DNA from 2 places in the Solibacillus sp. FSL K6-1554 genome. Region 2 is predicted to be linked to the other one. Evidence: predicted binding sites of a transcription regulator. Region 2 holds the regulator's gene; the other holds the start of a gene.

Region 1 (4,151 bases), 1.4 Mb from region 2:
GATAAAATAACTGCTTCAGGTGTATCATCAATAATCAGATCAATACCTGTAAGCGTTTCTAATGTACGGATGTTACGGCCTTCACGACCGATAATGCGGCCTTTCATCTCATCATTCGGCAGATTTACAACGGACACTGTTGTTTCTGCAACATGGTCAGCTGCAAAGCGTTGTAATGCAAGTGATAAAATTTCTCGAGCCTTTTTGTCTGATTCTTCTTTTGCACGCAATTCTGATTCCTTTGTCATTACAGCGATATCTGTAGAAAGTTCGTTTTCAACTTCCTTCAAGATAACCTCTTTCGCTTCTTCGCGCGTCAGAGCTGCAATGCGCTCAAGCTCAGTTTTTTGACTTGCAACAAGTTGTTCTACTTTGCTTTCCATCTGTTCAATATGCTGTTGTCTGCTAGCCAGAGCTTCTTCCTTACGCTCTAAGCTTATCTCTCTTTTGTTCAGAGTATCATCTTTGCGGTCAAGGTTTTCTTCTCTTTGCAATAAACGGTTCTCTTGTTTCTGAAGTTCTCCACGACGGTCACGAATGTCATTTTCCGCTTCAGTACGAAATTTGTGAGTTTCATCCTTTGCTTCAAGCAGTGCTTCTTTTTTCAGTGCATCCGCTTCACGTTTCGCGTCTTCCACGATTTGCTCGGCAACATGCTTTGCACCAGTCACTTTTGAATCATTCACGTTTTTCATGTAGAAATAGATAACAGCGACACCGACAGCGAATCCTAGCAAAGCAGGGAGTATCATTTCCATATCGTTTCCCTCCTATGCCTATATATGTCTGATGTTCTTTTAGTCGGCATAATATATCTGAATTATTCAAACATACCGCCTATTCATTTCAAAATTTAGAAATTATACATTTTAATTGTATAGTTCAAAATTAGGTATGTCAAGAATAGCCATGGTTTAAGGGGTTTTTTATATTTTTATGGTCCATTAAGGGACTTCCAGAAATTAGTCCGGATTGGGATGGCAGGTTACCAATCTTTTCTATAAAGAATCCGATTAACGCGATTTACGGGCTGCCAGGCGACGGGAAGTTCTAATATAGTTCTAAATGTTCTAATATATTTTTATTTGTTCTAATAAACTTGGGATTTTCTAATATATTCTGCACTTCTTCAAATATGTCGAACCGATTTTCAAATATCCTCTTCGAATCTTCTAATATGAGGTGGAAATTTTCTAATATAGCAAACATTTGTTCTAATAAAAGTCCCCGCTTTATTTTTCCCACCGGTTTTACCTAGAAAAAAACAATCAAAGTCAGCTACGTCAGTCCCATTTTCTAATAACACTCAAAGATCGTCTAATAAAACCTATATTTGTTCTAATAAACTCCAACGCTCCACTGACCTAACAGGTACTTCAACCAAAACCGCCCCACCTTAGCTATAAAACCGCCCTTCCCCCACAAAACAAAAACCCAAGCAAACTTCTTCGCTTGGGTCTGTAACATTATTCTTTATCTTTTTCGTCTTCGAATAGTTCTAGTTCGTCCAGTTCTTCTTCTGCAGTTGTATCGTTGGCGCCGATTGTGTAGCCTAGTTCGCCGATACCGAAGTGTTGACGGATTTTTTCTGTCACTTCTTCTTTGATTGCAGGGTTTTCTTTGAAGAATTGTTTTACATTTTCACGACCTTGGCCGATTCGTTCGCTGTTGTATGAATACCAAGAACCGCTCTTTTGGATGATGTCCAGTTCTGCACCGATGTCGACGATTTCGCCTTCTTTTGAAATCCCTTCGCCGTACATAATATCCACTTCCGCTGTACGGAATGGTGGTGCTACTTTATTTTTTACGACTTTAATTTTCGTTTTGTTCCCGATAATTTCTGTACCTTGCTTAATCGCTTCACCGCGACGTACTTCTAAACGGATAGAAGAGTAGAATTTAAGGGCACGTCCACCTGTTGTTGTTTCCGGGTTACCGAACATAACACCGATTTTTTCACGAACTTGGTTGATGAAAATAGCAAGCGTATTCGATTTGTTAATAACACCTGATAATTTACGTAATGCCTGTGACATTAAACGCGCTTGGAGACCCATGTGCGAGTCACCCATTTCGCCCTCGATCTCGGCTTTTGGCACTAATGCTGCTACAGAGTCGATTACGATAATATCAATCGCGCCAGAACGTACTAATGCTTCCGCGATTTCAAGTGCTTGTTCACCTGTATCCGGCTGTGATAATAATAATTCGTCAATATTAACGCCTAATTTTTGTGCATATACCGGGTCAAGTGCGTGTTCAGCATCGATAAATGCTGCTGTACCGCCGTTTGCCTGAATTTCCGCGATGGCATGTAATGTAACTGTTGTTTTACCAGATGATTCCGGTCCGTAAACTTCTACAATACGTCCGCGCGGGTAGCCGCCTATACCTAATGCTGCATCAATTGCGATAGAGCCTGATGAAGTTGTCTCCATATGACGGTTTGAGTTTTCACCCAGTTTCATGACAGAACCTTTACCGAATTGTTTTTCTATTTGTTTTAACGCCATATCTAATGCTGCTTTACGATCGCTCAAACTATTTCCTCCTTAAGAAAAAGCTTTATTTAACTTATGTCTCTATTATACTTGCTAATGAGATAACATTCAAGAAAAAAGCGAACATATTTTCGCTTTTTCTTTGAATGTTTCTAAATGGCTTTAAATCACTGATCAAATCGTCTTTATCAAAAGAAAACGACAACTAAATCAGCTTTTTGTAACCTTGATTCGCTAATTCTCTCATTAAATAGCTGAACGTAAACTTCACTGCGCGGATTCGGTTCGTATTTCTTGAACCAGTTAATTGCAGTCGGTACGTGAGCGGTTCTGTGTCACCGATCTTAATGCCAACCCAGATTGATCCTGCAGGCTGTCCGTCATGATCACCCGGTCCTGCTACGCCCGTCAGCCCAACGCCGATATCTGTACCGAACTTTTCACGGACTTGTGTTGCCATTGCCGCTGCACATTCACTGCTGACGATGCCGTATTCATCAAGCAATTCACCAGAAACACCGAGGTGCTTAATTTTCGCTTCTTTCGTATACGTCACAACACCGCCGATTAATGCAGATCCAACACCCGGAATTTCTGCCAGCTCCGACTGGAACAGACCGGCCGTTAAACTTTCGGCAGCGGAAACTGTCAGTTCATTTTCAAGAAGCATTTGCACAAGTTTAAATCCTAATGATTCATCATTTACGCCATAATAGTATTCTCCGACGATATCGAGAATTTCACGTTTCTTTAACTCGATCAGACGGAATGCCTGTTGTTCGTTTTGCGCTTTTGCCGTAATGCGCAATGTTACTTCACCATCTGAAGCAAGCGGGGCAACTGTAGGATTTGTCTGTTCCTCCAAAATACCCTGTATACGGGTTTCCAGATCTGCTTCACCGATCCCGTAAAAACGTAGTACATGCGATAAAATTACCCCGCCGTCATGTAAAAGTGCCGCAAGTTTTGGCTTCGTTTCATATTGGAACATCGGCTCAAGTTCTTTTGGCGGACCCGGCAGTAAAATATAAATACGGTCATTTTCCTCCAAAAACATACCCGGTGCCATCCCATGCTGGTTCAACAAGACATCGCAGCCATCCAGTACTAGCGCCTGTTTCCGGTTGTTTTCCGTCATCGGTCGTCTTTGCTTCGAAAAAAATTCCTCAATCGCAAACAGCGCCGTTTCATCAAACACTAACGTACGATTCAAATGCTTCGCAATCGCTTCCTTCGTCAGATCATCCTTTGTCGGACCTAAACCGCCTGAGAAAATAATTACATCCGCGCGCTGTTCCGCAATTTTAATCGCCTCTAGTAGCCGCGCCTCGTTATCTCCTACAACTGTATGATAATAAACATTAATGCCAAGTTCCGAAAGCTGGCTCGAAATAAATTTCGCATTCGTGTTGGCGATTTGTCCTAATAATAATTCCGATCCTACCGCTATAATTTCTGCATTCATTCCTAAAACCCCCTATAGATCAATTTTGCCTTGGCGTAATTGCAGGCACACAGGATGTGGGTCAGTCAGCCATTGTCGCACGACGCGACGTTTTTTGGCTGACTTCCATTCCTTTAAAAAATCTGTGACATCTGCCAGAGGCTTTTTTACAGCAGTTGTTTTGTCAACTGCTGTAAAAATAA
Region 2 (4,151 bases):
CTGAATTAATTTCCACGATATCTGTACCGTCTGTAACTTTTAAATAGTTCCAGCCGTAAGATTCGAAACGTTTTTGGATGTTTTCCGAGAATGACTTTTCTAAATCACCATCAAGTGAAATGTCATTTGAATCATAAAGTACAATTAATTTATCCAATTTTAAGTGACCTGCAAGAGAAATTGCTTCTGCAGCAACACCTTCCATTAAATCTCCGTCACCGCATAGTGCAAACGTATAGTGGTCAACAATCTCTTTGCCTGGCTTGTTGTATGTTGCTGCCAAGTGACGTTCAGCCATAGCCATACCTACTGACATGGCAATACCTTGTCCTAATGGACCAGTTGTCGCTTCAACACCAACTGTATGACCATATTCAGGATGTCCCGGTGTTTTTGAATTCCATTGACGGAAGTTTTTGATTTCTTCCATCTCTAAACCATAGCCACCCAAATGTAATAAACTATATAAAAGCATGGAACCATGTCCAGCTGATAATACGAAACGGTCGCGATTATACCAATTAGGATTTTGTGGGTTATGGCGTAATTGCTTCGTCCACAATGTATAGGCCATAGGTGCAGCACCCATTGGTAAACCTGGGTGACCAGAATTTGCTTTTTCAATTGCGTCGATTGATAATGTACGGATTGCGTTAATTGCTAACTGATCCATCTGTTGTGTCATTATGTGACATCCTTTCCTCGTACGATATTTATACCTTTTATAGTGTAGACAAATTCTCACAAGAAAACAATAATTTCTAAAAACGTCATCTAAAATATGTCATACTTAATATTAAATGTGACATATTAATGAAATGTTATTAGTTTAAGAATTTCTTCTGTGATTTTATTTGTTTTAATTTTTCAGGTGTCACATCATTGCCCTCTTCATCAATTACTTTCACATGCTCGATTGTATCGCGCATTGTGGAACGGAATGTATCTAAATACTCTTTGCGCAGCGCAGTGCGTTCCTTCGCTTGCTCTTCCGTCAATTTACCTTCTTTCGCTAATTTAGAAAGCTCATTAATTCGAGCTATTTTCTCTTTTGATAACATTTGAATCTCACCTTTCTTCCTACCTACTACAAAGGTATAAAAAAAACGACTTGAAGACAAGTGTTTACTCTTCAAGTCGCTCCATATATTCAATATATCTTCTATGTACGGTCGCTTTACTGATGGAAATGCCCAAACCAGACAATGTCGTAGCAATTTCTGCAAATGTTAAGCCTTTCTGGCGTAGCTGGACGATTTCTTCAACAGGGACTTCTTTACGTTCACGCCCTTCAATATTACCGCGGTTTTTTAAATTGTTTTGGGGCTGGTAGCCATTTTCTACAGCACGACGCATTCCCCGGCGGATTTTCGCATTATGCATACGACGCTGGTATTCTTCGACAATTGCTAAAATTTCGAGCAGCATTGTATCCATTTCGTTTAATACGACAGGACCTGCATCATTCAATGTATATACTGTCGCTTCATATTTTTGCAATAGGTGAAGTACTGCCATACGTGCATTACCGCGCCCTAACCGTGTTTCGTCCTGTACAAATAACGCTTTGACGCCGTCTTCTTTCATATAGTCAAGCATATCGAGCAGTCCATCTCGGTCCACATCATATCCGCTATGCTGATCCATGAAAATCTCCACATCATTATAGCCGAATGTTTTCGCATACTTTGTCAGCTCTTCTTGCTGACGTACTAGTGACGTTTCCTGTGTATTTTTATCCGTACTGACACGGCAATAAATTACTGCTTTAGTTTTTATCATTGTTCCCTCTCACTACTTTAATCGATTGCATATCAGTGGATTCATTCAGCTGGGCAATGTATTGTGAATCTTTTTCTACAGGTACAACCAGTACTTGTCCTAAAACAACTTTTTCATCCAGCAATCCGTTTTCCTTTTTCACTTCATCGATCCAATCATGCTTAGCCATTTTACCACGATATTGTTCTGCCAACGACCATAAAGTATCGCCATGCTCTATGCTAACGTGTTCGTATAATTCTATTTTATCGTCCTGCATCATGAATAAAGTAATCATAAGTACAGAGAATAGTAGAAACATTGATGTAAAGCCATTTAGTTTAGTTTTTTTCATTTGTAAAACCCTCTTTCGAATATATGTTCGGAATATTTGTTCTCATAATAATACGAACATATGTTTTTGTCAACCGTTTTTTCGAACTTATGTTTGCATTCGTGTTCGCATACTGCTATACTTACTTTAAGAAAAATAGCATGATAAAGAGGTGAGTTAGTTGACACAAAAAATTTCAAAGCGGCAGCAGGCTATTCTAACTTTTATAAAAGAGGAAGTTCGTTCTAAAGGCTATCCGCCATCAGTACGCGAAATTGGAGAAGCGGTAGGTTTAGCTTCCAGTTCAACTGTCCACGGGCATTTAGCTCGTTTAGAAAGTAAAGGGCTTATTCGTCGTGACCCTACTAAACCGCGTGCCATTGAAATATTGGACCAGGAAGAGATGAACATCACCAAACAAGGTGTCATCCATGTTCCGTTAATCGGTAAAGTTACAGCTGGTCTGCCTATTTCTGCAATCGAGGATATTCAGGAATATTTCCCGTTGCCGGATGCATACGGCTCACCGGAAGAAGAACTATTTATGCTTGAAATTATGGGTGAATCCATGATTGAAGCCGGAATTTTAAATGGGGATTATGTAATCGTCAAAAAAACGTCTACCGCGAACAATGGAGAGATTGTTGTAGCAATGACGGAAGATGATGAAGCGACAGTCAAACGCTTTTACAAAGAAAAAACTCATTTCCGCTTACAGCCTGAGAACAGTTCAATGGAGCCGATCATTGTCAATCAGGTTTCTATTTTAGGTAAAGTAGTCGGCCTCTATCGAAATATTCATTAATCAGAAGCTTGCCATTCTAATAGAATCGGCAAGTTTTTTAATGAAATAAAAAAACTCAGCCGTAAACGACTGAGCCTTTTATTACTTATGGCATGCTTCTATAAAACTTTTAAATAAGCGCTGTGCATAAACATCCCCGTTTGGCGCCAATTCTTCCGGGTGCCATTGTACCGCCACACAATACGGATGGGATTCGTGTTCAATTCCTTCAATAATGCCGTCTTTCGCAACTGCCGAAACAAGAAGTCCTTCCCCTAACTTTCCTACAGATTGATGGTGAAATGTGTTAACACGGAATGTTTCTTCTGTAAAAATCTCCTTAAATTTCGGTGTCTTCACTTCAACGGTATGTGCCAATTCTCCACGCTTTGAAGGTTGTTTATGTAAGATTATATTCTCCACCTGTGATGGTATATCCTGAATTATCGTACCTCCGAATGCAACATTCATAATTTGTTGTCCACGGCAAATACCTAGAACAGGCATTTGTCTTTTAAAGGCTGCCTTCATTAATAAAAGATCGCTGTCATCACGCTTTCTAACAACACTACCGATATGACGGTGCGGTTCCTCATTAAACAATAATGGATCGATATCCGCTCCACCAATTAATACGAGGCCATCAACTAAATTTAATACTGCTTCTACGTTTTCTTCCGTAGCATTCGGTATACAAATTGGTATACCCCCCGCTAGTTCTATCGACGTCAAATATGCGTTGTTTATATCCAATTTCTTGTCAAAATCATACATTGTTAATCCAATAATCGGTTTCATTCATTCTATCCCCTTACAATTTAAAGATAATTCCAATTATTTAAATTATACTATTTCGTTAAGCTATGTTACTACAAAAATATAAAAGGATTGCCTGATTGCAACCCTTTCCCTTTTAAACAATTTCCAGTTGTTTTATAAAATACTGTTTAATTTCTTTCCAGTTGTTCACACGCATGAAACCTTCTTCTGATCGATTGTACGGCATCGAATACAATATACCTGTTCCTTTAAATGACTTGAGTTGGCGTGGGCTATCGTCAATTAAATAATCAGTATGTATTACCGCTTTATTTCCACAAAACACTATGTTCTGTGTTTTGATAAATGGTAAATACTCCATTAACCAATCGTACTTCGCTGTAAATGACCCGGGTACATCCATGGCAGCTGTCGCAATATAAATCTCATAATGCTCCTGCAGCTCTCGAATGACATCAATTGCATCTTCATCCAGTACTTTTAAATCTCTGA

Evidence for each region. Region 2 encodes LexA, which represses DNA repair genes until DNA is damaged. Its sites were predicted from a motif close to CGAACATATGTTCG; they were not measured.
Region 1: a site for LexA is predicted at 2,625-2,638, ahead of recA (recombinase RecA). Genes of this name have one in related genera too.

The regions. Positions count from the first base shown of each region.
Region 1 covers NZ_JBBOSS010000001.1:1,141,957-1,146,107, reverse strand. Annotated here, with positions in the region: gene rny (ribonuclease Y) at 1-758, opposite strand, end outside; gene recA (recombinase RecA) at 1,467-2,543, opposite strand; gene MHB58_RS05460 (competence/damage-inducible protein A) at 2,710-3,969, opposite strand.
Region 2 covers NZ_JBBOSS010000001.1:2,563,127-2,567,277, forward strand. Annotated here, with positions in the region: gene tkt (transketolase) at 1-685, opposite strand, end outside; gene MHB58_RS12775 (DUF896 domain-containing protein) at 825-1,061, opposite strand; gene MHB58_RS12780 (YneB family resolvase-like protein) at 1,126-1,782, opposite strand; gene yneA (cell division suppressor protein YneA) at 1,769-2,116, opposite strand; gene lexA (transcriptional repressor LexA) at 2,277-2,900, shown strand; gene MHB58_RS12795 (gamma-glutamyl-gamma-aminobutyrate hydrolase family protein) at 2,982-3,677, opposite strand; gene MHB58_RS12800 (5' nucleotidase, NT5C type) at 3,793-4,151, opposite strand, start outside.